One region of the Streptomyces sp. NPDC001549 genome, then DNA from elsewhere that is predicted to be linked to it. Evidence: riboswitches for the same ligand, from Rfam matches in the RefSeq annotation. Region 1 holds a riboswitch; each other region holds the start of a gene.
What was found. A riboswitch is a leader RNA that binds a small molecule or an ion and turns the genes downstream of it on or off. The one in region 1 is predicted to bind guanidine.
Positions count from the first base shown of each region.

Region 2: another riboswitch for guanidine. It lies ahead of ACFY04_RS12555 (Ohr family peroxiredoxin); the one in region 1 lies ahead of ACFY04_RS23960 (MBL fold metallo-hydrolase).
Region 3: another riboswitch for guanidine. It lies ahead of ACFY04_RS04710 (multidrug efflux SMR transporter); the one in region 1 lies ahead of ACFY04_RS23960 (MBL fold metallo-hydrolase).

Region 1 is NZ_JBIAVJ010000015.1:100,589-110,563, forward strand. Features, by position in the region: gene ACFY04_RS23945 (MFS transporter) at 1-1,157, shown strand, start outside; gene ACFY04_RS23950 (TolB family protein) at 1,160-2,173, shown strand; gene ACFY04_RS23955 (alpha/beta fold hydrolase) at 2,190-3,050, opposite strand; gene ACFY04_RS23960 (MBL fold metallo-hydrolase) at 3,143-4,021, opposite strand; guanidine-III (ykkC-III) riboswitch at 4,033-4,100, opposite strand; gene ACFY04_RS23965 (hypothetical protein) at 4,240-4,743, shown strand; gene ACFY04_RS23970 (hypothetical protein) at 4,854-5,225, shown strand; gene ACFY04_RS23975 (enoyl-CoA hydratase-related protein) at 5,462-7,204, shown strand; gene ACFY04_RS23980 (hydrogenase expression protein HypE) at 7,276-8,331, shown strand; gene ACFY04_RS23985 (nickel-dependent hydrogenase large subunit) at 8,396-9,975, shown strand, end outside.
Region 2 is NZ_JBIAVJ010000006.1:62,280-72,254, forward strand. Features, by position in the region: gene ACFY04_RS12515 (hypothetical protein) at 1-109, shown strand, start outside; gene ACFY04_RS12520 (UvrD-helicase domain-containing protein) at 182-2,245, shown strand; gene ACFY04_RS12525 (hypothetical protein) at 2,331-2,735, shown strand; gene ACFY04_RS12530 (hypothetical protein) at 3,037-3,327, shown strand; partial or broken gene ACFY04_RS12535 (transposase) at 3,355-3,805, opposite strand; gene ACFY04_RS12540 (SDR family oxidoreductase) at 3,934-4,668, shown strand; gene ACFY04_RS12545 (peptidoglycan recognition family protein) at 4,904-5,698, shown strand; gene ACFY04_RS12550 (hypothetical protein) at 5,728-6,177, opposite strand; gene ACFY04_RS12555 (Ohr family peroxiredoxin) at 6,164-6,634, opposite strand; guanidine-III (ykkC-III) riboswitch at 6,710-6,772, opposite strand; gene ACFY04_RS12560 (hypothetical protein) at 6,924-7,115, opposite strand; gene ACFY04_RS12565 (VWA-like domain-containing protein) at 7,440-8,624, opposite strand; gene ACFY04_RS12570 (AAA family ATPase) at 8,637-9,836, opposite strand; gene ACFY04_RS12575 (ankyrin repeat domain-containing protein) at 9,833-9,975, opposite strand, start outside.
Region 3 is NZ_JBIAVJ010000002.1:386,313-396,287, reverse strand. Features, by position in the region: gene ACFY04_RS04735 (HNH endonuclease) at 1-71, opposite strand, end outside; gene ACFY04_RS04730 (HNH endonuclease) at 68-694, opposite strand; gene bcp (thioredoxin-dependent thiol peroxidase) at 838-1,305, opposite strand; gene ACFY04_RS04720 (DUF3618 domain-containing protein) at 1,413-1,733, shown strand; gene ACFY04_RS04715 (co-chaperone GroES) at 1,777-2,118, shown strand; guanidine-III (ykkC-III) riboswitch at 2,162-2,231, shown strand; gene ACFY04_RS04710 (multidrug efflux SMR transporter) at 2,263-2,583, shown strand; gene ACFY04_RS04705 (transglycosylase domain-containing protein) at 2,606-5,020, opposite strand; gene ACFY04_RS04700 (ABC transporter permease) at 5,291-6,094, shown strand; gene ACFY04_RS04695 (ABC transporter permease) at 6,087-7,022, shown strand; gene ACFY04_RS04690 (ATP-binding cassette domain-containing protein) at 7,027-7,995, shown strand; gene ACFY04_RS04685 (DUF1707 domain-containing protein) at 8,102-8,752, shown strand; gene ACFY04_RS04680 (Arc family DNA-binding protein) at 8,888-9,037, opposite strand; gene ACFY04_RS04675 (RNA-guided endonuclease InsQ/TnpB family protein) at 9,064-9,975, shown strand, end outside.

The DNA of each region.
Region 1 (9,975 bases):
TCGCCGACCGGGTCCGCAACCACAAGCTGATCGCCGGCATCGGCTACGGCCTGTCGGCCCTGTGCAAACCGCTGCTCCTGTTCGCCCACAGCCTGGGCCCGATCAGCGTGATCCTCACCCTGGAACGCACCGGCAAGGGACTGCGCACCGCCCCGCGCGACGCGCTGATCTCCCTGTCCACACCACCCGAGTTACAAGGGCGCGCCTTCGGCGTGCACCGGGCCATGGACACCACCGGGGCGCTGCTCGGCCCGCTCGCCGCCTTCCTCATCCTGAGCCTGACGGTCGACGGCTACGACGCCGTCTTCGGCGTCAGCGCCTGCGTCGCCGTACTCGGTGTCGTGGTGCTCATGCTCTTCGTCCCGTCCGGCGGCGACCCGAGGCCCACACCGTCCGCCGGAGCCGCAACCCCGGCCACCGCCGCCCCGGCGTCCACGGCGACCACCGCCGCCCCGGCCTCCACGGCCACCACCGCCGCCCCGGCTCGTGACGCGGACCGGCCCGCCCCCGTACGGCTGCGCGACGCGCTCGGCCTGCTGCGCCTGCCCCGGCTGCGCAACCTGGCCGTCTGCGCCGTCCTGCTGGGCCTGACCACCGTCAGCGACGCCTTCGTCTACCTGCTCCTGCAACGCCGCACCGGCATCGGCGACCAGTGGTTCCCGCTCATGCCGCTCGGCACCGCCGCCGTGTTCCTGCTGCTCGCCGTGCCCGCCGGAGCCCTCGCCGACCGGATCGGCCGGCGCACCGTCTTCCTCACCGGCCACGCCCTCCTGCTGGCCGGCTACGGGCTGCTGCTGTGGGCCCCCGCCTGGCCCGCCCTGCCCTACCTCGTCCTCGCCCTGCACGGCATGTTCTACGCCGCGACCGACGGCGTGCTGCCCGCCGCCGTCGCCGCCACCGTCCCCGACGCGCTGCGCGCCACCGGCATGGCCCTGGTCGGCACCGGCCAGGCGCTGGCCCGCTTCGGCTGCTCGCTGGCCTTCGGCGGGGCCTGGACGCTCTGGGGCACCGGCCCGGCACTGGCCGCCGCCGCGGCCGGCCTGCTGTGCTGCGCCGCCGTCGCCGGCTTCGTCCTGCGCCCGTCGGCGCCCCAGGACACCCGGCCCGACGCGAATCGAACCGAACCGAACCCGAAGCCCGTGAGGCCCCCCAGATGACGCTGTCGAAGTCACGCCGCCTGCTCGTCCTCGCGGTGGCGGTCCTGCTGCTCGGGGGCCTCGCCGCCGCGCTGGTGCTGCGCGCCGCCACCCGCGACGACAAGCCGTCGGCGGGCGGCCCGACGGTCGCCGCCGGGACCGTCACGCTCGACCGGCCCGGCTCCCTGGCCTTCCTCAACGGCGGGCAGGGCCCGCACCGCGGGGCCCTCGCCGCGGTCCCGGCCGACGCACCCGAGTCCGCGCGCACCACCTCCGAACTCAACTGCCAGCGCTTCTACGCCGCCGCGGGCACCGGCGTATGCCTGCGCTCCACGCCCGGCGCGCTCGCCCAGGACAACAAGGCCCTGATCGTCGACTCCGAACTGCGCACGCTGCGCAGCTTCCCCCTCGCGGGCACCCCGAGCCGGGCCCGGGTCTCACCCAGCGGCCGGTTCGTCGCCTGGACCGTCTTCGTCTCCGGCGAGTCGTACGGCGCCGCCTTCTTATCCACCCGTACCGCGATCGTGGACACCCGCACCTGGAAGCTGGAGGCGAACCTGGAGGAGTTCGCCATCGACATGGACGGCCGGGAGCACCGCGCCCAGGACGTCAACTTCTGGGGGGTCACCTTCTCCAAGGACGACGACACCTTCTACGCCACCGTCTCCACCGGCGGCGAGACCCACCTGGTCAAGGGCTCGATCTCGGGGCGCAGCGTCAAGACCCTCGCCAAGAACGTCGAATGCCCGTCCCTGTCCCCGGACGAGACGCGCATCGCGTACAAGAAGCGGGTCCGGGCCGGGGCCTCGCTCTGGCGCGAGCACGTGATGGACCTCGGGACACTGCGCGACCACGCGCTCGCCGAGAAGCGCAGCGTGGACGACCAGGCCGCCTGGCTCGACGACCGTACGCTCGCCTACGGCCTGCCCACCGACGGCGCCGCCGACAGCACGGACCTGTGGACCGTGCCCGCGGACGGCAGTGGCACCCCGCGGCTGCTGGCCCCCGGAGCCTCCTCACCGGCCCGCCTCGGCTGACACCGCCGAGGGGGTGTCAGGCCCGGTCCACGAAGGCCCGTACCCGTTCGACGAGTGCGGCGTTGTCGCGGATCCAGCCGTAGTGGCGGCCGCCCGGCGCGCCTTCGCCGAGTGCGAGCTCCTCGTACGTCACCCGCGCGCTCGTCAGCTTGTCGCAGAGCCCCCGCACCCCGCCGGGCGGTGCCATGGGGTCGCCCGCGATGGCCACCGCCAGCACCGGCAGGTCCATCCTGGCCAGCCAGGGCTCGAAGTCCACCGGTGAGGACGGCACGTCGTAGCGGCCCGTCCGGACCTGGGTGGCCATGTCCCGCAGGACCTGCGCGGAGTCGTTCCCCAGCACCTTGAGGCGGCGGCCGGGGAAGTACCCGTACACGGCGGCGAAGGCGGCGGCGAGCTGGAACCCCGCGAGCATTCCCAGGCTCCGCGGGAAGGGCCAGCCGCGGTAGTGGCAGGACGGGACGCCGACCAGGATCGCACCCGCGGCCATGTGCGCCTCCTGGCTGAGGTAGAGCGTGCCGAGCTGCCCACCGAGGCTGTGCCCGAGCAGGAGGCGCGGCGCCCCGGGGAAGGCGGCCGCAACCGCCCGGAACAGCGCGGGGTAGTCGTAGGCCACCATCTCGTGGTAGCCGTAACGCACTCCGCGCCGCACCTGGACCGAACTCGTGCCCTGCCCCCGCAACTCCCCGAGGACCACCTGGAACCCCGCCTCTACGAGGGACTCCGCCAGGGGCGTGTAGGAGACGGCCCTGGTCCCCATGGCGGGCATGCACACCAGCACCGGCGCCGACGGATCCTCGGGCCTTCGGTGGAACCGGACCCGGACCGTGGCACCGTCCTCGGCACGCACGGTCTCGGTGGTCACTTCGGTGGACGGCATGACGGACCTCCCTCGCTCGGGGCCATCCTGCGCATCTCGCGGACCAGGTTCAACGGTTTCCGGCCCCGGCCTGTCGGCCGCCGGAGCGTGGCTCAGCCGTCCGGGCAGATGACGAAGAGAGGGAAGGCGAGCCGGCGGGGCCGGTTGCCGATCTGGTCGAGGGCGGCGCGGATCTCGTGCAGGTGGCCGGTGGTCATCTGCAGTGGGGGTTCGTGGGGCTGGTAGGTGGTGCGGACCGGGTAGTCCACGCCCGGTTCGGTGGTCATCTCGATGTGACAGCCCATGACGTGGGTGACCGGTCTGCGTTCGCAGAACTCGATCAGGCGGTCGATGGTCCGGACGAAGGCGTACCGGTCCTGGACGTAGAGACGGCCCGGATAGACCGTGTCGCCGGTGAGCAGGAACCCCGTCCACGGGTCGTAGAACGTGACGGCCGCCTCATGGTGCCCGGGGGTGGCCAGGCACTCGAGCGTGCGGCCTCCCAGATCGACCCTCGCCGCGGCGGTGGGGTTCTCGTCGAATCCGAAATACTTCCAGGCCGTGGGGAGGTCTGCTGCGACCACCGTGGTGTCGGGACGGTCGGCGAACTGGCCGTCGCCCGCGACGTGGTCGCCGTGGGCGTGCGTGTGCAGCACCAGCAGGTGGTACTCCTGGCGGGGGTGGCGGGCGAGCCAGCCGTCGACGAGCTGGTCCACCACCGGACGCAAGGGGAAGAACTCACTTGACGCGGTGGCCCCGGTGTCGATCAGCACGGCCCGGTCGTTGCCGAACAGCAGGAACAGGAACGGCGCTTCGTAGTTGATCGCCATGTTCTGCCGCAGGATGACCGTGTGCTCGTCGTACTCGTAGACCTGGATGTCCGGGTCGGTGTTGTGCTTGGACGAGGGTGAGCCGTGGATCCAGCGGACGTCCAACGCGCGAGGCCGGGGAGCCGGGATGTCGAAATCGATGAAGGATGTGCCTGCAGCCATGACGCCTCCTGCGTGCGTCGTCTTGGCGGGCCGGGTACGGCGCACATCTCGTCCGGGGCGGGCACCTGTGAGCCTCCGCCGCGACGCTACCACGGGCGGCCGACCCCCCTTGGCCAAGGCGGGTCGGCCCAGGACCATATGGACACCCACAACCGGGGCGACACGAAGAACCGCTCCGCCGAAATGCACGCACTGATCGACACATGGGAGAACTGGCCGTGACCGGCATCGAATTCCTCGCCTCGTTCCTCAGGACCGGACGTCTGCACGGGATCGGCATCGGCTCCACCCTCGGCGAGGTCGACCGGGCCGTCCGCCACCGCTTCGTCGACGTGGTCGACGAGGAGGGTCAGTCGCTGCGCCGCGACTACGGATTCGTCGAGTTCTACTTCAACCCCGGTGACGAGTGGGTGATGTCCGGCGGCTCCATCGAGCTGCACCGGCTCGCGTCCGGCCCGGACATGGCGAAGGAATGGGCCCGGACCACGGGGGTCGAGTTCCCCCGCTACGTCGCCTGGGAGGATGTGCGCGACGAGCTCGCGCGCGTCCCCGGAGCCCCGGAACTGAAGGCCGGCGACCAGGGCGGCTTCCTGGAGTACCGGGCGGCGGCGTCCAACGTCTCGGTGATCGTCGTGGACGACGAGGAGGAGGAGCGGGGCTACCACGCGGGGCACGGGGACGTGTGGAGCGTCAGCCTGTGGGCGCCCGTACGGGCGAGGTGAGCGCCACGGGCCGGTAGCGGCCCCGGACGGCCCCTCCCCGGTCTGGGCCGGTCGGGTGCTCGACCGGCCCGGAGGGGATGGGGTGCGGCCCGAGCGGGCACGTGCAGACCATGGCTTTCGAACATCCCGCAAAGAAAGGCGGCCAGGGGCGGCTCGGACGATTCGAGAAGCTGGCGGAGCTGGCCTCGAACTTCACCAGCTCGCCCGCCTTCTCCGTGTTCTGCGTCCTGCTGGTGGCCGGCTTCGTCGTGGTCCACGTGCTCCACCTGGACACGAGCTGGCAGCACCTGCTCGGCGACGCCATGGGCGCGGTCGCCCTGCTGCTCCTGGCCCTGCTGAAGAACTCCGAACGCCGGGCCGAGCACGCGATCCAGCGCAAACTCGACGCCATCGCCGCCGCCCTCCTGGAGCAGTACGAGGGCGAGCCGGGCCCCGCGCAGCGGGAGCTGGCCGATGCCATCGGTATCGAGGACGGCGAGTAGCAGCCCTCAGCCCTGTCGTCGAAACGGCGTCGGGCCCGCGACGCCACTTCGGCGACAGGGCCTGGGCCGAGCGGACGTCCGAACGGGCGCTTTCGAGTGACGCCGCCGCGCGGCCTCGGCCACGGGCGCCCGGATCTCCCCGACCATCTCAGGCGGCCGGTCATCTTCCGGCCACGGGCCGCCGACCAGGCCGGGTACCGCGCACGCGCGGCTCCCGGCCGCCGCTGGGAGATCACTTGTACGTCCTGCTCGTGGCGAGCGCGTTCAACAGCCTCACGCAGCGAGTCCACGCCGAGCTGCGCGACCACGGCCACCACGTCGCGGTCGAACTCGCCCTGCCCGGCGCCTGCCTGGCCGACGCCGTACGCGGCCACCGCCCCGACCTCGTGCTCGCCCCGATGCTGCGCACCGCCATCCCCGAGGAGGTCTGGTCCGCCCACACCTGCCTGGTCGTCCACCCGGGGCCGGTCGGTGACCGCGGCCCCTCCTCGCTCGACCGGGCCGTCCAGGACGGCGAGCCCCGGTGGGGCGTGACGGTCCTGCAGGCCAATGCGGAGATGGACGCCGGCGACGTCTGGGCGAGCGTCGAGTGCCCGCTGCCGCCGGTCGGCAAGAGCGACTTCTACCGCGGCGAGATCGCCGACGCCGCGCTGGAGGCCGTCCTGCTCGCGGTGGAACGGTTCGCCTCCGGTACGTACACCCCGCAGCCCCAGGCGGGCGGCCACGCCCGGCCGCTCCTGCGCCAGGAGGACCGCCGGATCGACTGGGGGAGCGACACCACCGAGGACGTCCTGCGCGCGCTGCGCGCCGCCGACTCGCAGCCCGGCGTACGCGACGACCTGCTCGGCGGCGAGTGGTACCTGCACGGCGGGCACCGTGAGGAACATCTGCGCGGCCGCCCCGGCGAACTGCTGGCCACCCGGAACGGGGCGCTCTGCCGGGCCACGGCCGACGGGGCCGTCTGGATCCCGGAACTGCGCGCCCGCCGCCTGCCGGGAGGCCCGGCCGCCCCCAAGCTGCCCGCCGCGCTCGCGCTCGCGGACCGGCTGCCCCCGCTTCCCGAGGTCCCCGCGCCGCCGCACAGCGGCCCCCACCGCCCCACCTGGTCCGACATCGGCTACCACGAGGAGGGACAGGCCGGATTCCTGTCGTTCTCCTTCCCCGGCGGCGCGATGAGCACCGCGCACTGCCGCCGCCTGCTGGACGCCTACCGGACCGCCCGCACCCGCCCCACCACCGTCCTGGTCCTGGGCGGCGGCCGCGACTTCTTCTCCAACGGCATCCACCTCGGCGTCATCGACGCCGCGGCCGACCCCGCCGAGGAGTCCTGGGCCAACATCAACGCCATGAACGACCTGGTCGAGGCGGTGCTGACCACCACCGACCGGCTCGTGGTCAGCGCGCTGGGCGGCAACGCCGCCGCCGGAGGGGCCATGCTCGCCCTCGCCGCCGACGAGCTCTGGTGCCGTTCGGGCGTCGTCCTGAACCCGCACTACCGCCTGATGGGCCTGCACGGATCCGAGTACTGGACGTACACCCTGCCCCGCCGCGTCGGCCCCGCACTCGCCGACCGCCTCACCAGCGAGGCCCTCCCGCTGAGCGCCGCCGCCGCCCACGGCCTCGGGCTGGTCGACCGTACGGTCTCCTGCCCGCCCGGGGACTTCACCCGCGAGACGCAGCGCCTCGCGGTCCGGCTCGCCGCCCTGCCCGCCACCGCCTCCCGGATCGCCGCGAAGAAGGCCGTACGCGAGCGCGACGAGGCCGTCCGGCCGCTCGCCGCCCACCGCGAGGCCGAGCTGGCCCTGATGCGGCGGACCTTCTTCGACCCCGACGCCCCCTACCACGCCCTGCGCCGCGCCTTCGTCCGCAAGGAGCGCCCGGCCGCCACCCCGCTCCACCTGAGCGGGTCGGCCGTCAGGCCGCGCGCCGTCACTGGACTGGCCGCACCTGACGCGGCGCCCGGGCCGGACTGCTGTTAGCAAGAAAGGTGTGGGTGAGGCAGGCCGCCTCCCCCCACCCCTTCCCGATCACCTCCCCGAGGAGCCGTCCCATGGCCACAGCGACGCAGGAAAAGGTTGAGGATCCGGTGATCCACATCCTCTGGATCAACGCGGGGCTGAGCTGCGACGGCGACTCCGTGTCCCTGACGGCGGCGATGCAGCCGAGCATCGAGGAGATCGTGACCGGTGTGCTGCCCGGTCTGCCGAAGATCGCGGTGCACTGGCCGCTGATCGACTTCGAATGCGGCCCGGTCGGCGGCGCCGACACGTTCATCGAGTGGTTCTTCAAGGGCGAGCGGGGCGAGATCGATCCCTTCGTCCTGGTGGTCGAGGGGTCGATCCCGAACGAGAAGATCAAGCCCGAGGGCTACTGGTGCGGCTTCGGCGACGACCCGGAGACCGGTCAGCCCATCACCACCAGCGAGTGGATCGACCGCCTCGCCCCCAAGGCCCTCGCCGTCGTGGCCATCGGTACCTGCGCCACGTACGGCGGTATCCACGCGATGGAGGGCAACCCGACGGGCGCCATGGGCGTGCCCGACTACCTGGGCTGGGACTGGACCTCAAAGGCCGGCATCCCGATCGTGTGCGTACCGGGCTGTCCGATCCAGCCGGACAACTTCTCGGAGACCCTGACCTACCTGCTCTACCAGGCGGCCGGCTCCGCCCCGATGATCCCCCTCGACGACAAGCTGCGCCCGACCTGGCTCTTCGGGGCCACGGTCCACGAGGGCTGCGACCGGGCCGGCTACTACGAGCAGGGCCAGTTCGCCGAGACCTACGACTCCCCGCAATGCCTGGTCAAGCTCGGCTGCTGGGGCCCCGTCGTCAAGTGCAACGTCCCCAAGCGCGGCTGGATGAACGGCATCGGCGGCTGCCCCAACGTCGGCGGCATCTGCATCGCCTGCACGATGCCCGGCTTCCCCGACAAGTTCATGCCGTTCATGGACGAACCTCCCGGCGCCAAGCTCTCCGTGAAGGCGAGCGGCGCGTACGGCGCCCTGATCCGCCGGCTGAGGTCCGTCACCGCCCACACGGTCGACGAGGAACCGAAGTGGCGGCAGACCGGCCGGGCCCTGACCACGGGCTACCGCCCGCCCTGGTGACGGCCCCCGGAAGCACCCCCCCAACTCCCGCTCTCCGCACCGAAGAAGGGTCACGGCAGAAACGATGACACCGAAGACGAAGGCGGCCGCAGACGGCAGCGGCCTGGTGGAGATGGCCTGGGATCCGATCACCCGGATCGTGGGCAGTCTCGGCATCCACACGAAGATCGACTTCAAGCAGAAGCGGGTCGCGGAGTGCTACAGCACCTCGTCGGTCTTCCGCGGCTACAGCGTCTTCATGCGCGGCAAGGACCCCCGCGACGCGCACTTCATCACCAGCCGCATCTGCGGCATCTGCGGTGACAACCACGCCACCTGCTCGGTGTACGCGCAGAACATGGCCTACGGGGTGAAGCCGCCCCACCTCGCCGAGTGGATCATCAACCTGGGCGAGTCCGCGGAGTACATGTTCGACCACAACATCTTCCAGGAGAACCTGGTCGGGGTCGACTACTGCGAGAAGATGGTCCGCGAGACCAACCCGGGCGTCCTGGAGCTCGCCGAGCGCACTCCCGCCCCGCACGCCGGCGAGCACGGCTACAAGACCATCGCCGACATCATGCGCTCCCTCAACCCCATCGAGGGCGAGTTCTACCGCGAGGCGCTCCAGGTCTCCCGCTACACGCGCGAGATGTTCTGCCTGATGGAGGGCCGCCACGTGCACCCCTCCACCCTCTACCCGGGCGGCGTCGGCACCATCGCCTCCGTCCAGCTCTTCACGGACTACATGAGCCGCCTCATGCGGTACTGCGAGTTCATGAAGAAGGTCGTCCCCCTCCACGACGACCTGTTCGACTTCTTCTACGAGGCCCTGCCCGGGTACGAGGAGGTCGGCCGCCGCCGCGTCCTGCTCGGCTGCTGGGGTGCCCTCAACGACCCCGAGTACTGCGACTTCACGTACGCCAACATGACCGACTGGGGACGGAAGATGTTCGTCACCCCCGGCGTGATCGTGGACGGCAAGCTGGTCACCAACGACCTCACCGAGATCAACCTCGGCATCCGCATCCTGCTCGGCAGCTCGTACTACGACGACTGGCAGGGCCAGGAGCAGTTCGTCACCCACGACCCGCTCGGCAACCCGGTCGACCCGCGCCACCCGTGGAACCAGCACACCATCCCGGCCCCGCAGAAGCGGAACTTCGACGACAAGTACAGCTGGGTCATGTCCCCCCGCTGGTTCGACGGCAAGGACCACCTGGCCCTGGACACCGGCGGCGGCCCCCTCGCCCGCCTGTGGTCCACCGCCCTGTCGGGCCTGGTCCACACCGACTACGTGCAGGCCACCGGTCACAGCGTCGTGATCACCCTGCCGCGCACGATGACGAAGCCCGAGACCCGCTTCGAGTGGAAGATCCCGAAGTGGAGCAACGCGCTGGAACGCAACCGCGCGCGCACCTACTTCCAGGCCTACGCGGCCGCCATCGCCCTGCACTGCGCCGAGAAGGGCCTCGCCGAGGTCCGCGCCGGGCGCACCCAGACCTGGGAGAAGTTCGAGGTCCCGGACGAGGGGCTCGGCGTCGGCTTCACCGAGGCCGTACGCGGCGTCCTCTCGCACCACATGGTGATCCGCGACGGGAAGATCGCCAACTACCACCCGTACCCGCCGACCCCGTGGAACGCCAGCACCCGCGACACCTTCGG
Region 2 (9,975 bases), on a different contig from region 1:
GATCGACCAGGCCGTCGGCTCCATCCAGGTCACCGACCTCGGGGTGTACTACTTCGGCAGCCGCGACCCGTTGAACGTCGGCACCCTGCTCTTCTACTGGCAGGACTAGCCCGTTACGCGCCCTGCCGTCGCGGTTGCGTTCCGCCCTATGATCGTCACTCCGCGTACGAGGGGGCTGGGTATGGGGGCAGGCGGGGCGGCATCGCAGCGGGCGCAGGACGCGCGGCGGCAGGAGCGGTTACTCCGGGAGCAGTGGCAGGCCGCCCGCCGGCAGGCCCTGCGGTGGGGCGCGGTCGGCGAGGGCGAACAGCGGGTACTCGCCCAGCTGTTGGTACTGACCGCGCGCGGGTGGCGGTTGCTCGTCGACCGGCAATGGTCCGGGACACGGACCGCCGACGCGGACATGCTGCTGGTGGGGCCCGGCGGAGTCTTCGTCCTCCAGGTCACGGCCGGCGGCGAGCCGGACGACGGACGCGCGGCCGGGCTGCTCGCCGCCACGAAGGCCGCCGAGAGCGCGGTGGCGTCCCTCGGCATGTCACCAGTGGCGGTCCAGCCGCTCATGGTGTTCGCCGGGCAGCGTGTCGACACGAGCCGCGGCCGGATACGGCTCCTGGGCGAACACGAGATCGGCCCCGTGCTGCTGTCGCAGCCGCACCGGCTGCGCGCGGAGTCGGTCCGGGCGATCGCCGATCATATGGAGCGGGTGTTCCCGGGCTACGCGGGGTCGGCGGTCGACCAGCAGACACCGCAGGCGCCCGAGCACCACCGACCCACCTCGGACGGGCTGTTCGACCTGGAAGGGCTGCGCGACGCGGCCTTGAAGGGAGCGATGCAGGCGCCGATCGAGCAGTGGATGACCTTCCTCCACCCCGATCAGGTGGCACTGGTGCGCCGCAACTGGGCGGGTCCGGCCCGCATCAGCGGACCGGCCGGTACCGGCAAGACGGTCGTCGCCCTGCACCGTGCGGCCTACCTGGCCCGGCGGACCACCGGCCGCATCCTGTACGTCACCTTCGCCAACAACCTGCCCCGGGTGCAGAGCACCTTCCTCAGGACCATGGCCCCGGCCGTCGCCGACCGGGTGGACTTCCGCAGCCTCCACTCCTGGGCCCAGGAGTTCCTGCAGGAGCGGGGCATACCGGTACGGCTGCACGGGGACAAGGCCGAGACCGCCTTCAGCCTCGCCTGGAAGAACGTCGGCCGCGAGAGCCGCCTGGCCGAGCTCGACCCGGCCCCCGCCTACTGGCACGAAGAGATCGACTACGTCATCAAGGGGCGAGGCCTCACCCGCTTCGAGGAGTACGTGACCCTCCCCAGGCGGCGGCGGAAGGCGCGCCTCCACCGTACGCACCGGCAGTCGGTGTGGGAGCTGTACGAGGCGTACGAATCCCTGCGCGGCGAGCGCGGCGTCCACGATTTCAACGACGTCCTCTCCCTGGCCCTGGCCGAAGCGGCACGCCGGCGCGAGCGGCCCCCGTACGCGGCCGTCATCGTGGACGAGGTCCAGGACCTCACGCTCGTCGGCGTGCGCCTCCTGCACGCGCTCGTCGGTGACGTGCCGAACGGTCTGCTGCTCGTCGGCGACGGCCAGCAGACCGTGTACCCGGGCGGCTTCCGCCTCACCGACGCGGGCATCGACATCCGCGGCGACCGCGGACAGGTGCTGCGCACCAACTACCGCAACAGCAAGCAGATCCTGGACGCGGCCCTCACCGTCGTGGCCGACGACGCCTTCGAGGACATCGACGGCGTGCGCACCCCGGGCCGCCGCGATGTCGACCTCACCTACCACGACGGGGACGTCGTACGCGTCACCAGGCCCACGGTCGACGCCCACGACAGGGAACTCCTGGACGCCCTGCGTTCCCTGTCCGATGGCGCGCGGGCCGACACCGCCCTGCTGTGCCCCTCCATGCGCGCCATCGGCCACTACCAGCGGTTGCTCAACCAGGCGGGCATCCCGGTGTGCCAGTTGGAGCACTACGACGGCCGCGCGGTCGACGCGGTGAAGCTGGGCACCTACCGCAGGGCCAAGGGCCTGGAGTTCAAGAACGTCTTCCTGCCCCGGCACGATGCGGTGTTCGCCAACGGGACGCCGGCCGGCACGGCGGGCGGTCCCGCGGGCGGTACGGAGACCTCGGAGACGGCCCGGGAGCGCGAGGAACTGCTCCGCAGCCAGCTCTTCGTGGCGATGACCCGGGCTCGTGACCTGCTGTGGCTCGGCAGCGTCACCGGGGTCGCCTGACGGGACGTGCCCTAGCCGAGCCGCTCCGGCAGTCCCGCCCTAAGTCGAGAGGACGAGGTCAACCGTTTCGGTTAGATTCACCCGTATGGACGTCACCCCTATGAACTCATCGGCCCAGGTGTACGACACGGAGTTCCGGGTGCGGGGGCTGCGCGAACGGGGCTGGGGCCGTGGCCTGATGGCCGTGGCCGTACTCATCTGGCTGTGGCTGGGGTACTTGCTCGTGTTCCCCTTCAGCGTCGACGGCCAGCGCGGTGCTGTCGAGTGCAAGTCCCGGGCCTTCCACGAGACCGGATACCTCCGCGAGTCCTACCTCGTGGACGAGGGCGACACCTGCGACGGCGCGCGTGACTGGGGCCCGATCACCGCCGGCCTGCTGCTCTCCCTCCCCTTCGCCATCGGAGGTGCCGGCCTGTTCGTGTCGGGTACCACGGCGCTCCGCACCGCCGCGTACGCCGCGGACATCGCCCGCCTGAACATCGACGAGTAGTCCTGGGCCCCGTCCGGCCAGGCCGGGGTGCCTGCCGAGGAGTTCAGGGGTCCGGTCACCGTTTCCTACCGGGCCTCACCGACCCGGTAGAGGCGGTCGCCCGTGCCGTCCGGGCGCGCGGCCGCTGCCTCTCCACTGGCAGGCGGGGAACATGAGTCGGGCAGGTAGCCGCCGCGCCAGCTCCGGCGCGAGCCGGCCGGCAACCCGGGTGGCGCCGGCCTGACGCCCGCGAGACGATGAGAGCGGGGTTCAACGTACTCGCCTGGGGGACTCGGGGCAGTCACCGCTGTGGAGCGTTGCCATGACCACCAAGCTGGCCTGCGGGCCGCAAAGCGACCCCGAGTTCTTCGACGCACTCAACAAGCTGTTCGACCAGTACCCCGAAGCAGCCGACAAGTACGCGATCAAGTGCATGAGGATGGAACTCGACGGCCTGAAGATCGACTTCGGGAAGCAAGTAGGCGTCTCCCGCATCGAAGACGGCCGCGTCATCACCGAATACGTCGACCGAGACCCCACCCGCGGCCACGACTGCTGCGGATGGTGGCACGGCGAATGCATCCTGGCCTGCGACCCCTGGCCCCAGATGTGAACCCGCCTAGGAGTTCTCGTCAAAGTGTCAGGCCCACATCAGGAGCGATGCGAGGGTGACGGCTGCTTGGTAGGACTGCGCGGTCTTGTCGTACCTGGTGGCGATGGCGCGGCGCCTGAGCCAGGTGCGGATGACCTTCGAGCTGTAGCCCTTGTCGCCGATGACGTGGTCGGGCCTGATACGAGGTCGGCCCGGCTCGATTCGGGGACCCGTATTGCGTCCATCAAGGCCGTGAACTGGGTGCAGTCGTTCGTGTTCCCGCCGGTCAGCACGAACGCGAGCGGGCGGCCGGCCCCGTCGCAGGCGAGGTGGATCTTGCTGGTCAGTCCGCCTCTGGACCGGCCCAGGGCCGGGCTTCGGCGCCCCCTTCTCGGGCACCGTCCGCGTGCTGGCGGGCGCGGGCGATGGTGGAGTCGACCGACACCAGCCACTCGATGTCTCCTGCAGCATCGGCCTTCGCCTGTGCGGCCTGGAGCATCGAAAAGACATCCCCTAAAGGATGGGGAGGCGTGCTGCCAGGGTGCGGTGCGTCCTGGTCGGTCGGCCGCGGCTTGTCCAGACTCGGTCGGGCGGAGTCATCCGCTTCGAGCGAGGAGTAGGGCAGGTATGAGGAACGAAGCCAAGGTCGTGGCCATTACGGGAGCCAGCAGCGGGATCGGGGAGGCGACGGCTCGGCGGCTCGCTGCCGATGGCCACCAGTTGCTTCTGGGCGCGCGCCGCAGCGATCGGCTCGATGCGCTCAGCCGGGAGATCAACGAGGCAGGTGGTACGGCGGCCTTCCGGCGGCTGGATGTCACCGACGCTGCCGATGTACAGGCCTTCGTGGCCGCCGCCCGGGAGCACTACGGCCGAATGGACGTCATGGTCAACAACGCCGGGGTGATGCCGCTCTCGCCGCTGGACGCGCTGAAGGTGGCCGAGTGGGACCGGATGATCGACGTGAACGTGCGGGGTGTGCTGCACGGGATCGCCGCCGCCCTGCCGGTGATGCGCGCCCAGGGCGGCGGGCACTTCGTGAACGTCGCCTCCGTCGGCGCTTACGAGGTGTCGCCCACCGCAGCTGTCTACTGCGCCACCAAGTTCGCCGTCCGTGCCCTGTCCGAAGGGCTGCGCCAGGAGTCGGACGGCTCCGTCCGGGTCACTCTGGTCTCCCCGGGCGTGACCGAGTCGGAGCTGGCCGAAGGGATTTCCGATCCCGCCGCGCGCGAGGCCATGAAGGCCTATCGCGCCGTGGCGCTGCCGGCGTCCGCCATCGCCGAAGCCATTGCCTACGCCGTTGCCCAGCCGGCCGAGGTCGACGTCAACGAGATCGTCGTACGCCCTGCTGCGAGTGCGCAGTGACCACACGGACCGAGTGGAAAGGCGAGGACCTGCCGCGTGCGGGGGGCCTGTGGTTCGTTGCCATGCGGTGCGGGACTCCGTAGGCGCCCGTACTGGCTCCGGGTGACCGCCGTCCTCGCCCGGGATCCGGCGCCGGCGAAGGCTCCCGGCAGGGTCACCGGCGGTGGTACGTCCGGGGGGTTGCGCGGTGTGTCTGCGCGACCGGTGGAGGTGGAGTCCCCTTCAATGGCGCCGCATGACCTTCTCCGCACTGCATCAGCCCCCCGCGCGCGCCGCGGCCCCGTACACCCGCCGGTCGGTCCTCACCGGAGCCTTCGCCCTGGCGGCCGCCACGGCACTGCCGCTCGCCGCGGCGGGGCGGGCGTACGCCGCCGCCACCCCGGACATCATCGGCTGTGCCGCCTGGGGTGCGCGGGCGGCGTCCGAAGACGTCGTCGTCCTGGACAACCGCCCGGAGCGGATCATCGTCCACCACACGGCGACGGCGAACGTGACGGACTACACGAAGCAGCGCGCCTTCGCCCTCGCCCGCGCGATCCAGACGTACCACATGGACGCGCAGGGCTGGATCGACACGGGTCAGCACTTCACCGTCAGCCGCGGGGCCTTCGTGCTGGAGGGACGCCACAAAAGCCTCGCGGAGCTGCGCACCGGCACCCGCCAGGTGCGGGCGGCACACTGCGTCGGCCAGAACACCGTGTCGATCGGCATCGAGAACGAGGGGACGTACACCTCGCAGGACCCGCCGGCGGCCCAGTTCGCGGCCCTGGCCGACCTGTGCGCCCACATCTGCGACCAGTACGGACTGCCCGCGTCGGAAATCTACGGCCACCGCGACTTCAACGCGACCGCCTGCCCCGGCGACCACCTCTACGCCCTGCTCCCGACCCTCCGCAAGGACGTCGCCGACCGCCTCGGCACGCCCGCGCCGGAGGAGGCGTCCGACCCCATCGAGGACCTGGTCCGCCAGGCCACCGGCCGGCCGGCCTCGGAGTACGCGGAATACCTCCCGGCGGGTCTCCTGCCCTGACGGCGCGCCGTCGCCCCGGGCTGCCCGGGCTACAGCCGCCAGTACGCACCGGCACGGGAATCGACATGCACCACGTGGCGGCCGACGCGCACCACGTGGTGGTCCGGGCCGGACCACGAGCCGCAGGCGCCGTCGGCGGCGGGCAGCGGCGTCCAGACCTCCAGGAAGGTGCTGCCGTCCGGATTGGTGCCCCGCTCGACGAGGTTCGCACCGTCCCACCGGAGGGTGCCGGCGTCTTCGCCGGGCTCGCCCGTGAGGTGGTGGAAGTGCACCTGGGAGCCGTCGAAGGACGTCGTACCGGCGAAGCCCCGGCTGTCGGCGTAGTACGAACCGGCCTGCAGCCACACCACTTCGCGGTCCTCGACGAGGGGTCCGCCGTTGCGGCTGATGCCGCGCCGCAGCCAGGCACCGCGCTCGGGCACCGGGACTCCGGGGCCGTCCGGGACGTGGCCGGCCGGCCCCGGCTCAGGCGCGGTCATCGGCGGCGGCCTCGGCGGCCTCGGCCGGCTCGTCCACGGCCAGGAGCGTCAGCGGTACGTTGCCGCGTACGGCCTGCGAGTACGGGCAGACCGCGTCCGCCCGGTGCAGCAGGGGCTGGAGGTCCGCCGCCCGCCACCCGGGCAGGCTGACGGTGAGCGCCACCGCGAGGCCGTAGCCGGCGGGCGTGTCCGTGGTGCCGAGCTGGACCTCGCAGGCCACGCGCGCGGTGGAGGCATCCGCCCCGAACCCGGCGGCGACCTCCGCGAGCGCGGAGGTGAAGCAGGCGGCGAAACCGGCCGCGAACAGCTGCTCGGGGTTGGTGGTGCCGGGCACCTTCTTGCGCGGCGGGGCGAGGCGGACGTCCAGGCGTCCGTCGTCCGTGCGGACGGATCCGGTACGTCCCCCCGCGGCGTGCGCGGTCGTCCGGTACAGGCTGCGGGTGAGTGGCACGGTCATGACGTACGGCCCATCTTGCTCGACGAGGACGCTGCCCGGGTGCGGACAGCGGACGGCGCCGCTCGTGCGGCACCTCGCGCGTCGTCGTGCGTAACCGGGTACGGCGCATCTCGTCCGGGGCCGTGGACCGGCCGCCGGACAATCTAGCAAACGCGCTCCGCGATCCGGGGGCACCACCCCGCGGTGAAGTACCTCACCCCCCACCGACCCGGCCGCCGGACGCCGGCCTGAGGACGGGGGTGTGCGGCCGCGGTCCGCGCCGGGCGGCCGGGGCGGGCACGGGCCCGGGTCAGGGCGCGTGGTGCTGGATGCCCCGCTGACCGGGTACCCGGGTCGACCGGGGCGCACCCGAGCGGCGGTGGTCGGCTCGCTGCCGGCGGCCCGGGAACGGGTTGCGCCGCACGGTGGCGCTGGGGGCCGCGATCAGAAGGCCGACAAGTGCGAGGACCGCGACGAGGATGAGCACGTTGACGAGGTTCATGGTCCTGCCTTTCGTCGAGTATTGACTGCCTGTCACTACATTTTGTTACCGATTAGCGGGCTGTTAAACACAGAGGGTGACAAGAGGTGTCGTCGAGGGCCGCGCCGGCCATGCCGATCCGGCAACATCAGGCGTGCGTACGGGCATTGGCGCGGCACGAGCGGCACCCGCCTGCCACCGACAGGGGACCGGGGCTTTCCCCGCCGGTGCCGCACCGGCAAAGCCCGCCGGAGACACGCCACTTGGTGGCGGCGAACTTTCCGCTGCCGTTCCCGATCGTCCGATCTGCCCTGGTGCGTGTGTTCCTGACGCGCGCGGCCGCGATCACGTGGTCAGGTCGACGCGTACCGTCTCCACCCAGGACGGGGGTGCGGGCGGGGTGTTGCCGATCAGTGCGGCGATCAGCCGGCAGGACGGTGTCTCGTCCGGCCACGGCGTGTACCCGTCGGTCAGCACGATCACGACGTTCGGCCGGTCGGGCAGGGCCAGGGCCGCGCCGATGCCGACCCGCATGTCCGTGCCCCCGCCACCGGCCAGGGTCACCTCGCCGGCACTGCGCACCCGGGTCACGGCATGCACGTCTGCGTCGCATGCGAGGACGGCGACCCGGTTCCCGCCGACGCCGACCTCCCGCAGGACGCCGGTGACTTCGGCTAGGGCGGCCGCGAGCTCGTCCGGGCCCATCGATCCCGAGGTGTCGATGACGACGGCCACCCGCGGCAGCGGCCTGCGCAGACTGGGCAGCACCACCCGGCCGCCGAGCGCGGGCGTCCGGCGCGAGGGGCGGCGGTACGTGTAGTCCACCGCGCCGGCCGCCCACGCGGCGGCCTCGCGGACCGCTCCCGCCAGAGCCTGGCGCCAGTCGACGGAGGGCTCCAGAAGCTCCTCGGCCCACCGGGCCCAGCCCTCGGGGACCCGGCCCCGGGTGCGCCGGTGGGCCCGTACGGCCTCGGCGGTCTGCCGGCGCAGGGCCTCGGCCTCCACCGGGCCGACCCGGGCGGGGCCGCCGTCCTCGCCCAGCTCCCAGGGCCCGGGCGTGCCGTGCGCGCCGGAACCGCAGTCCGGCCCGTGGGGCGTCGGGGGAATCGCCGGCAGGTAGGTCTCGAACAGGCCGCCCGCGGGCAGGCCGTAGAGCCTGGGCTCCATCCGGCCCTCGGGCAGCACCAGCCCGTCGGCCAGCAGGTCGTCGTTGATCTCGCAGTCCTGGGCGATGTTGACCCGGACCGGGTCGCCCTGGTCGGCGGCGGGCAGGCGCTCGGCCCGGCCGTGGTGGTCGCGCAGCAGGTGCGCCACCTCGTGGACCCACACGCCGGCCAGCTCGGCGACCGGGGTCGCCTCGACGAAGGCGGGTGAGACGTAGCAGCGCCAGTGCCGGTCGACGCCCATGGTGCGCACCCCGGCCGAGGGGACGACGGTCAGGGCGTACAGCGCGGAAGCGAGGTACGGACGGGTCTCGGCGGCCTTGTAACGGGCTGCCAGCAGCTTCGCGCGGTCCAGCTCCGGACGCACGGCGGACCGGGCTCAGTTGCCGCCCGGCAGCGAGCCGGACAGCTGGAGCAGTTCCACGAAGGCGTCGATGCCGGCGGGCACCGGCCAGTCGAGGTCGCGCATCGCGGCGAGGTCGGCGGCGGCGCGGGCGGCGACGTCGGGCACGCCCGCGTCCACAGCCTTGGCGAGGACCGCCCAGCCCGCCTCCCACCGGGGTCGGGTGAGCTCGCTCTGCACGGCCGCGACCACGGCGATGAGGAAGGCCAGCTGCCGGTCGCCGCGCTCCGGCAGGGCGAAGGCGTCAGGGTCGGCCAGCACCCGGTCCGGGTCGGGCAGGTCGAGGTGTTCGAGGTAGGAGAGCAGCTCGATCCCGGCGGCTTCGCCCACGGCGCCGGTGAGCGCGGTGGCCAGGGCCTCCCGGCCCGTCGAGGCCGCGTACCCCGTGGCCAGCAGCCGCAGGGCCATCTCCCAGGTCCGCGGGGAGGGCCAGCCGCGGCCCCGTCCGGCGGCCTCGGCCGGCATGTGGTGGACCAGGCCCGGCCGGGCGGTGAGGAAGCCGGAGACGGCGCCGCGGGCCCGGGCGACCGAACCGGAGGCCTTGGCGGGATCGACGGCCGGGATGGCCACCTCGGGCCAGGTGCCGGCCATGCCGCGGGCCACGGTGCGCGGGTTGTGCGTCCAGTCGAGGTGGACGAAGCGGTTCGCGAGCGGCGGGCTGAGGTGCCAGCCGTCCGCGGCGCTGGCGGGCGGATTGGCCGCGGCGACGATCCGTACCGCCGGCGGCAGTTCGAGGCTTCCGACCCGGCGTTCCAGGACCACGCGCAGCAGGGCCGCCTGCACGGCCGGCGGGGCGGAGGACAGCTCGTCGAAGAACAGCAGCCCGTGGCCGGTGCGGGCGAGGCGTACCGCCCAGTCCGGCGGGGCCATCGGGACACCCGTGGTGGCCGGGTCCTCGCCGACGATGGGCAGCCCCGCGAAGTCGGAGGGCTCGTGGACGCTGGCGATGACGGTCTCCAGCCGCACGCCGAGCGCGGTGGCGAGCTGCTCCATGCCGGCGGACTTGCCGATGCCCGGCTCGCCCCACAGGAGGACGGGCTGGTTGGCCGTCACGGCCAGTGCCAGTGCCTCCAGTTGGGGGTTGGTGGCGGGCTCGGTGCGGGTGGCGCTCAGCCGGGCACCCAGGGCGTCGGCGGCGGCCAGGGCTCGGGCGGGCCGGGGCTGGGTCGCACTCATGCGTCGTCGTCCTCTTCCTCGTCCTCGTCGTCCTGGTCTTCCTCGCGGTACTCCATGTGTTCGTCGAACCAGTCGGCGCCGTTCCCGGGGAACTCCTCGTCGACGCGGTCCCGCAGGAAGGTGAGGTCGGTGCGCCGGT
Region 3 (9,975 bases), on a different contig from region 1:
AGGTCGACCAGGCTGGTGGCCAGCGGCGCGGTTCGGCTCAGCAGCTCCCGGGTGTACCTGACCTCGCTCACGCAGCCCTCCTCACCTTACGGCCGCGGTACGTGTCGGTAGCCGCATGGCAGTTGGGGCAAAGGATCCGAAGGTTTTCCCGCCGGTTGTCCCACCACTCGCCATTGATGTGATCGACCTCGTGCCGAAGCGGTTTGTTGTTCCACTCCGGACCGACCCCGCACTCGGCGCATTCCTCAGGAACGCCGGCCTTCAGCAGCTCCCGTCGCAAGCGATCGCCAGGGACTCTGCCGTCCTGCGGATCTCTGACGGAGAGCGTCGGTCCCAGAGCTCCCTTGGGGCGAGGCTTTCGGGTGGCGACGAAGTGCGATGTGTCGATGCCAAGAGTCGAGATCCGTCGGGCGATGTGCGTCTGGTTGCCTCCGACGTTGCTGATGCCGAGGCGGCTGACCACCTCTGAGATGGATGTGGACCCGGAAACGACTTCCCGGAGCCGTTCCTCGGTGTGCCGCGCCCATTTCGTGGGGAAGTGGGAACAGTCGATCCCTGATTCCCGCATCTTCGCCCGCAGGTAGCGCCTGCTGCCGCTGCTCGGTGTGCCGCCGCACCAGCGGACGGCGTCGTCCCAGTTGTTCGTCTCGCGGGCCGCGGCTTCCAGCAGCTCTCGGGTGTATCGGACCGCCATTGCCTTCTCCTCCCGGCCGCGCGTGCGGCCCTCGTACGGAGCAACGGCACCGGAAGGCGGACGGTCACGGGCTTTTGCGTCCGATAAGCGGAGCGGCCCGCACCGGTTGGGGTGCGGGCCGCTTGCGGACGAGAGGGCCGGGCTCAGAGGCCCAGGTCCTTGATGATCTTGGCTACGTGGCCCGTGGCCTTGACGTTGTAGAAGGCGTGCTCGACCTTGCCCTCCTCGTCGACGACCACCGTGGAGCGGATGACCCCGGTGACCGTCTTGCCGTACAGCTTCTTCTCGCCGTACGCGCCGTACGCCGTCAGCGTCTCCTTCTCCGGGTCGCTGACCAGGGTGACCTTCAGGTCCTCCTTCTCGCGGAACTTCGCCAGCTTCTCCGGCTTGTCCGGGGACACGCCGATGACGTCGTAGCCGTGTCCCGTCAGGAAGGACAGGTTGTCCGTGAAGTCGCAGGCCTGCTTCGTGCAGCCCGGGGTCAGCGCGGACGGGTAGAAATAGACGATCACCTTGCGGCCCTTGTGGTCGGCGAGCGAGACCTCGTTGCCGTCCGCATCGGGCAGGGTGAAGGCGGGGGCGGTGTCGCCCGGCTGGAGTCGCTCGCTCATCGTGACACTCTCCTCGGGAGGGGATCGGTATGCCATGAGACTAAGCTGACAGACTGTTCATGGCGGACTACGCCCCACACGACCACGACGACGACGGAGGCAGCGCGGTGCCGGAAGCCAGGACCCCCGCACAGATCGAGGCGGACATCGTCCGCCGCCGTGAGCAGCTCGCCGAGACGCTCGACGAGATCGGTGTGCGCATGCACCCGAAGACGATCATCGGGGACGCGAAGGCGCGGGTCGCCTCGACTGTCGACCAGACCGCCGGGCGGGCCTTCGCCACGGTGAACCGGATCGTGACGGATCTGCGGGACGGTCTGCGTCACGACGACGGGTCTCCGCGCGTCGACCGGATCGTGCCCGTCGCGCTGGTCGCGGTGAGCCTGGTCGGGCTGCTCGTGGTGTCGGCGCGCCGCAAGCGCGGATGACCCTGAGCGGTACGGGACGGGCGCGGGCAGGTAGGTTCGGGGCGTGAGCGAGAACACCACCCACGACAAGCTGCCCATTCGCATGCTGCACGACCGCGTGCTCGTGAAGTCCGATCTGCCGGAGGGCGAGCGGCGCTCGGGCGGCGGCATCCTGATTCCCGCGACGGCCGCGGTGGGCAAGCGGCTGGCCTGGGCCGAGGTGGTCGCGGTCGGGCAGAACGTCCGGACGGTCGAGCCCGGTGACCGGGTGCTGTACGACCCCGAGGACCGTGCCGAGGTCGAGGTGCGGGGCGCGACGTACGTGCTGATGCGCGAGCGGGACCTGCACGCCGTGGCCGCGGAGCGGCTGGAGGGGTCGGAGGACTCCACCGGGCTGTACCTCTGAGGCTGTGAGCAAGGGCTGGTGGCCCAGGTCACCGGCCCTTTTCGCTGCCCTTTGCTACGGTGGAGGAGAACCCGACGAGACGCGCCGTACCGGGTACGACAAGACGACGCACCCCGTATCGCTCGATGTCTCGGAGGTGCCGTCATGGCATGGGTTCTTCTTCTCGTCGCCGGTCTGCTTGAGGTCGGCTGGTCGATCGGCATGAAGTTCACCGACGGTTTCACCCGGCTGTGGCCCAGTGTGTTCACGGGTGCCGGGATCGTCGCGAGCATGGTGCTGTTGTCGTACGCCGCGAAGACCCTGCCCATCGGTACGGCGTACGGGGTGTGGGTGGGCATCGGTGCCGCCGGCGCGGCCGTGCTCGGTATGGCGGTGCTGGGTGAGCCCGTCACCGCCGCCCGGATCTTCTTCATCTGTCTGCTGCTGGTCGCCGTGGTGGGGCTGAAGGCGACCTCCGGTCACTGACCTGGCCGGAGGCCCGACCCGGTCACTCCAGGAACGCCGACGGCGGGCGCAGGCCGTCCGCCGGGCCTCCGTCGCTGCCTTGTGCGCTGCCTTGTGCGCTGCCTTGTGTGCCCTGGGTGGTGCCGCCCTGGTTGCCGCCCTGGGTGGTGCCGCCGTTGTCCTGGCCGCCGTTGTCCTGGCCTCCGTTCACCGGGCCGCCGTTGTCCTGGCCGCCCTGGTTCTGGCCTCCGTTGTTCTGTCCGCCCTGGTTGCGGCCGCCGGCCGGGTTCGACGGGGAGGGCCGGGCGGGGCGCTCGGGGGCGCTGGGCGAGGGTTCGCCGGGGGGCTCCTGCGGCGGGTTGGATTCCGGGCTGGGCGGTGGCGGGGGCTGTGCGCCGCCGGGCTGGAGTTCCAGGTCGAAGTCGACGGGGTCGGTGCCTTCCAGCGCGGTCTTGGTGTAGGCGGCCCAGATCCGGGCGGGGTAGCCGCCGCCGCCGATGCGGGCCTCGCCGAGGGCGCCGTAGAGGGATTCCAGGGTTCCGGTGTCCGGGTCCTGGCCCATCATCGAGATCACGGTGACCAGGTCCGGGGTGTAGGCGGCGAACCAGGCCGAGCGGTCGAGTTCGCCGGTGCCGGTCTTGCCCGCGGCCGGGTGGCCGGCGGCGAGGGCGGCCGTACCGGTGCCGTTGTCCACGACGCTGACCAGCATGGACGTGGTGGTGTCGGCGGCTTCGCGGCTGATGGCCTGGGTGGGGGTGCGCTGGGGGAGGCCGATGGTGTCGCCGCCCTTGGTGATCTTCTCCAGGAAGGTGTAGGGGGTGCGGCGGCCGTGGTCGGCGAGGGTGGCGTAGGCCTGGGTCATGTCCAGGACACTGGCCTGCAGGGTGCCGAGGGCCATGGCCGGGCCGGGTACGAAGTTGGGGGTGTTCTCGGGGATGCCGAGGTCGATGGCGGTCTTCTTGACCTTGGCGGTGCCGACGTCGACCGCCATCTGTGCGTACACGGCGTTGACGGAGAGGTCGGTCGCGGTGTTGACGGTGATGTTCCCGTAGGAGACCTGGCCCTCGTTCTCGGGGGCGAAGTGGATGCGGCCGCCGGCGACCGGGCGTTTGTTGTCGCCGCTGTAGATCGTGTTCGGGGTGATGCGGCGGCCGTCCTGGGTGCGGGAGCCGTTCTCGACGGCGGCGGCGAAGACGAAGGGCTTGAAGGCGGAGGCGACCTGGTAGTCGTGCCGGGTCGCGTTGTTCACGTACTGCCTGGTGTAGTCGATGCCGCCGTACATGGCGAGGACCTTGCCGGTGGCCGGGTCGATGGAGACGCCGCCGGCCCGGACCAGCCGGTCGGCCTTGCGCTTGTCGGGTTGGAGCTTGTTGACCATCTGGTCGTCGACGGCGTCGACGAGGGCGTTCTGGCGGCGTTTGTCGATGGTGGTGGTGATGCGGTAGCCGCCTTCGGCGAGGGTTTTGTCGTCGAGGATCTTGTTGTCGACGATGTAGTCCTTGATCGCTTCGACGAGGTAGCCGCGCTGGCCGGAGAGGCCGGCGGCGGCGCGGACCTTGCCCGGTTCGGGGAAGCGGGTCGCCGCGCGTTCGGCGGCGGGCAGCCAATTCTTCTTGACCATGCCGTCGAGTACGTAGTTCCAGCGGGCGAGGGCGCGGGGGCGGCTCTGGGGGTGGGCGACGACGTCGAAGGCGCTGGGGGAGTTGAGGAGGGTGGCGAGGTACGCGCCTTCGGCGGTGGTGAGTTTGCCTACGTCCTTGCCGTAGTAGGCCTGGGCGGCGGCCTGGATGCCGTAGGCGTTGCGGCCGAAGTAGCTGGTGTTCAGGTAGCCCTCAAGGATGTAGTTCTTCGACTTCTCACGACCGAGTTTGATCGCGATGAAGAACTCTTTGACCTTTCGTTTGATCGTCTGTTCCTGGCCCAAGTAGTAGTTCTTGACGTACTGCTGGGTGATGGTCGAACCGGACTGGGTGCCCTTGCCGGTCGCGGTGTTCCAGGCGGCGCGGAGCATCGCCTTGGGGTCGACCGCCCGTTCGGAGTAGAAGTCCCGGTCCTCGGCGGCCAGTACGGCCTCCTGCACGGTCCGGGGGATCTGCGACAGCGGCACGTTGACGCGGTTGACCTCGCCGTCGCGGGCGATCTGGGAGCCGTCGGAGTAGAGGTAGACGTTGGACTGCGCGGTGGCGGCGGCGTTGGCCGGCGGGATGTCGACCAGCAGGTAGCCGGCCACGAGGGCGCCGCCGATCAGCAGGGCGATGAGCAGGATGCCGCCCAGGATCATGCGCCAGGTGGGCAGGAAGCGGCGCCGGCCGGTTCTCCTGCCTCGGGCCTTCTTCCCCGGTCCGCCCTGGTGCGGCGCCTGCTCCGGCGGCGCCGGTTCTGCCCGCGGCTGCGGTACGTCGGGCGGGGTGTCGGGGTCGCGAGGGGTCCAGCCCGGGGGTGGTGACTGGTCGCTCATCTCCAGGACTCCTCGACGCCGTTCAAAATATCCACTTCTGTACCTCATGGTGTCTACCCGATGGCCGCTGATTCCGCTCCGGACGGGCATAAATCGGTCGCGTGGCTCGCCCCTCCGCACTAAGCTCGCGCGCTTTGGCCGACCTAGGAACGACGTGGGAAACGGAGGGATACGGTGCGCCGGAGAGTGCGTCGCGGAGTGTGTGACGGAGCGAGCGACGGAGTGCGTGACGGAGCGAGTGGCGGAGTGCGTCGCGGAGTGCGTCGGGCGGTGGGTCTCCACCTGGCGGTCGCGGCAGGCGGATTCAGGCGCTACGCCACCTACGGGACGGCGACCGCGGCCGGGGTGTTCACCAACACCGTGTTCGGGTTCATCGTCGCGTACACGTACATCGCGCTGTGGGACGAGCGGCCCGGACTCGGCGGCTACGACCAGTCGCAGGCGCTGACCTTCGTCTGGGTGAGCCAATCACTGCTGGCCGCCGCCGCCCTGATCGGCGGCGGCTTCCAGGAGGAGCTCCAGGAGCGGATCCGGACGGGCGACATCGCGGTCGACCTCTACCGGCCCGCCGACCTCCAGATGTGGTGGCTCGCGGCCGATCTGGGCCGGGCGGGCTTCCAGTTGCTGGGCCGCGGGGTGGTGCCGCTGGTGGCGGGGGCGCTGGCGTTCCCGCTGGCGCTGCCCGTCGATCCGCTGCGCTGGCTGCTGTTCCTGGTGTCCGTCCTGCTGGCGCTGGTGGTGAGCTTCGCGCTGCGCTACATGGTGGGGCTGGTGGCCTTCTGGCTGATGGACGGGGCGGGGATCAACATCATGGCCACCGTCGCCTCGGTCTTCTTCTCCGGGATGCTGCTGCCGCTGACCGTCTTCCCGGGCGGCTTCGGCGAGTTCGTCCGGACGCTGCCGTGGGCGGCGATGCTGCAGGTGCCGATGGACGTCCTGCTGGGCAAGCACGCGGGGGCCGGGGGAGCGGCCGAGGCGCTGGGCTTCCAGGCCGGGTGGGCGCTCGTACTGCTGGGAACGGGGCGGCTGTTGCAGTCGGCCGCGACGCGGAAGGTGGTGGTCCAGGGTGGCTGAGGCCGAGGCCGAGGCAGGGGTCGGGGCCGGGGCCGGGGCCGCGGTGGAGGCGGTACCGGCGCGGGCGTGGGCGCGGGATGGGGAGCGGGATGCCGCGGTGGGCGGGGCGTCGCGGCGCGGCCCGGTTCTGGAGGGGCTGCGCGGCTACCGGCTGATCGTGGGCATGTGGATCCGCTCCACGATGACGTACCGGATGTCCTTCGTCCTGACGACCGTCGGGCAGGCGGCGATCACCCTCCTGGACTTCGTCGCGATCGCCGTCATGTTCTCCCACGTGGACACCCTCGGCGGCTTCACGCTGCCCGAGATCGCCCTGCTGTACGGGTCCTGCTCGGCCTCCCTGGGCCTGGCGGACCTGCTCCTGGGGAACACCGACCGGATCGGCGCCCGGATCCGCGACGGTTCGCTCGACACGATGCTGGTGCGGCCGGTCCCGGTGCTCGCGCAGGTCGCGGCGGACCGGTTCGCGCTGCGCCGGCTGGGCCGGATCGGTCAGGGGCTCGGGGTGATGGGCTGGGCGGTCTGGACCCTGGACGTGGACTGGACGGCCGGGAAGGTGCTGCTGGTGCCCGTGATGGTGATCGCCGGTGCGGCCATCTTCGCGGCGGTGATGGTGACCGGGGCGGCCTTCCAGTTCGTGACCGGGGACGCGGCCGAGGTACAGAACTCCTTCACCTACGGCGGCTGCACGATGCTGCAGTACCCGCCGACGGTCTTCGCGAAGGACCTGCTGCGCGGGGTGACCTTCATCGTCCCGCTGGCCTTCGTCAACTGGCTGCCGGCGCTGCACGTGTTGGGGCGGCCCGATCCGCTGGGACTGCCCGGGTGGGTCGCGTACCTGAGCCCGCTGGTGGCCTTCGTGGTGTTCCTGCCCGCGTCGCTGGCGTGGCGCGCGGGAGTCCGTTCGTACCGAAGCACGGGGAGCTAGAGCTGTGGCGGATGCGCTGATCTCGTTGGACGGGGTCGAGAAGGTCTTTGACGTACGGCGCCGGGTGAGCCCGATGCGCCGGGAGAAACGCCAGGTCAGGGCGGTGGACGGGATCAGCTTCGAGGTCGCCCGGGGCGAGATGGTCGGCTACATCGGGCCCAACGGCGCCGGGAAGTCGACCACGATCAAGATGCTGACCGGCATCCTGACGCCGAGCGGCGGCCGGCTGCGGGTCGCGGGCATCGACCCGGCGCGGGAGCGGATGCGGCTCGCGCACCGGATCGGGGTGGTGTTCGGGCAGCGCACGACGCTGTGGTGGGACCTGCCGCTGAAGGACTCGTACGGGCTGATGCGGCGGCTGTACCGGGTGCCGCGGGCGCGGTTCGAGGAGAACCTGGAGCGGTGCGTGGAGCGGCTCGACCTGGCCGAGCTGCTGGACGTACCGGTACGGCAGTTGTCGCTCGGGCAGCGGATGCGCGGGGACATCGCGGCGGCGCTGCTGCACGATCCGGAGGTGCTGTACCTGGACGAGCCGACGATCGGGCTCGACGTGGTGAGCAAGGCGAAGGTACGGGGCTTCCTGCGGCAGCTGAACGAGGAACTGGGTACGACCGTGCTGCTCACCACGCACGATCTCCAGGACATCGAGCAGCTGTGCGAGCGGGTGATGGTGATCGACCACGGGCGGCTGATGTACGACGGGCCGCTGGGCGGGCTGCACGCGGCGGGGGCGGTGGGGGAGAGCGAGCGGACGCTGGTGGTGGACCTGGAGCGGGAGCTCGCGCCGATCAGCGTGGCGGGGGCACGGGTGGTGAAGGTGGAGGGTCCGCGGCAGTGGCTGGCGTTCCCGGCGGGGGCGTCGGCGGCGCCGCTGGTGGCGGCGGTGGCGGCGGACTACCCGCTGGTGGATCTGTCGGTGCGGGAGCCGGACATCGAGGATGTGATCGCGCGGATGTACGCGGGCCGCGGCTGACGTTTCCCCGCATCGCCTGAATCAGGGGAAAGCCGGGGACGATCCGGGGGCGATCTCAGGGGTTGAGTCGTACAACTCGCCGACAACCCTGCATAGTCTGGTCCGCATGAGTGACGAGCGGCCGGAGAAGCCGTTGCCGGAGCTGAGGGCGTCGGACGCCGACCGGGACCGGGTGGTGGAGCGTCTGCGGGACGCCGTCGCCGAGGGCCGGCTCGACATGGAGGAGTTCGAGGAGCGGCTCGACGCGGTGTACAAGTCGCGGACGTACGCGGAACTGGAACCGCTGACGCGGGACCTGCCGGCGCCGGCGGGCGGGCCGGTGGCGCGGCCGACGGCGGCCGCCGAGCCCTGGACGGGCCGGATCGGCGGGGCGGGCAGTTCGGCGACGGCCGTCGCGGTCATGTCGGGCTTCCAGCGCAAGGGCCGGTGGACGGTGCCGGCGCGGTTCGACGCGGTGGCGTTCTGGGGCGGCGGGGAGCTGGACCTGCGCGAGGCGGACTTCGCACAGCGCGAGGTGGTGATCAACTGCGTCGCGGTCATGGGCGGCATCCAGATCACGGTGCCGCCGGGGGTGGAACTGGACGTCCGGGGCTTCGGCTTCATGGGCGCGTTCGACCAGCGCGACAACCCGGGCCCGTCCGAGCCGGGCGCGCCGCGGGTGGTCGTGACGGGCTTCGCCTTCTGGGGCGGCGTGGAGATCAAGGTCAAACAACGCAAGCGCCCTCTGGGCGGCCCCTCCCTCCGCAAGGAGCTGTAACGCCACGCCGTGTCCTTGGGTCCTGGGCATCCCCGGCGGAAGGGCGGGGCGGCACGGAGGTCTTCCAAGGCCGCCCGCACCGTATTCCCTCACGGGAGCGAAATGGTGTAGCGGGGTAGGGAAGGCGAATCGTCGTCAGGGCGATTCGTCATCTGTTTCCGCGGCGGTGAGCGCGACCTCAAGCAAGTGCACGATCTCAGAGTTGAGGGACCGCCGGTCGGCCTCAGCCTGGGAAGTGAGGCGTTCGTGTACGTCGTCAGGAAGTCGAAGGGTAATACGAATCATGACACCATCATAGTGTCACCTAGGGTATGGTGATCACCGTGAAGCTCAGGTATCAGTTCCGCGTGTACCCGAGCCCTTCCCAACAACATGAGCTGGCGAAGGCGTTCGGGTGCGCCCGCGTCGTATGGAATGACGCGCTGCGTATCCGCCAGGATGCCTACAAGCAGGGCAAGCCGGTTCCGTCCATTACCGCATTGGCGAAATCGGTGCTCACCGAGGCCAAGGAGACACCTGAGCGTGCATGGCTCGGCGAGGTTTCGGCCGTAGTGCTCCAGTCGTCCCTGCGGGATCTCCAGGCGGCACACAGCAACTTCTTTTCATCGAAGAGGGGCGCCCGCAAGGGGCCGAAGATCGGACCGCCCCGTTTCAAGAAGAAGACCAGCCGCCAGGCGGTCAGGTTCACCAAGGCCGCCCGCTTCTCCATCACCACGGACGGCAGTCTTCGACTTCCGAAGATCGGGGACGTCTCCGTTCGTTGGTCCCGCGAACTTCCCTCCGACCCATCGTCGGTCACGATCATCAAGGACGCGGCCGGAAGGTTCTTCGCTTCCTTCGTCATCGAGGCTGACGATAATCCCCTGCCGGAGCTGGACATCGAGGAGACGGATACCGGTATCGATCTGGGCCTGTCCTCCTACGCTGTCCTCCGCGGCCGGAAAATCGCCTCCCCGAAGTTCTTCCGTCGGCAGGAGAAGAAACTCAAGCGCACTCAGCGCAAGCTCAGCAGGTGTTTGAAGGGTAGCAACAACCGCCGTAAGGCCAAGCTGGCCGTCGCCAAGGTTCATGCGCGTATCGCCGACCAGCGACGCGACTTCATTGAGCAGGAAACCACTCGAATAGTCCGTGAGAGCCAAGCGGTCTATGTGGAGGACCTGAACGTGAAAGGCATCGCTTGCTCTGGTCGGTTCGGCAAGTCCGTCCACGACCAGGCACTGGGA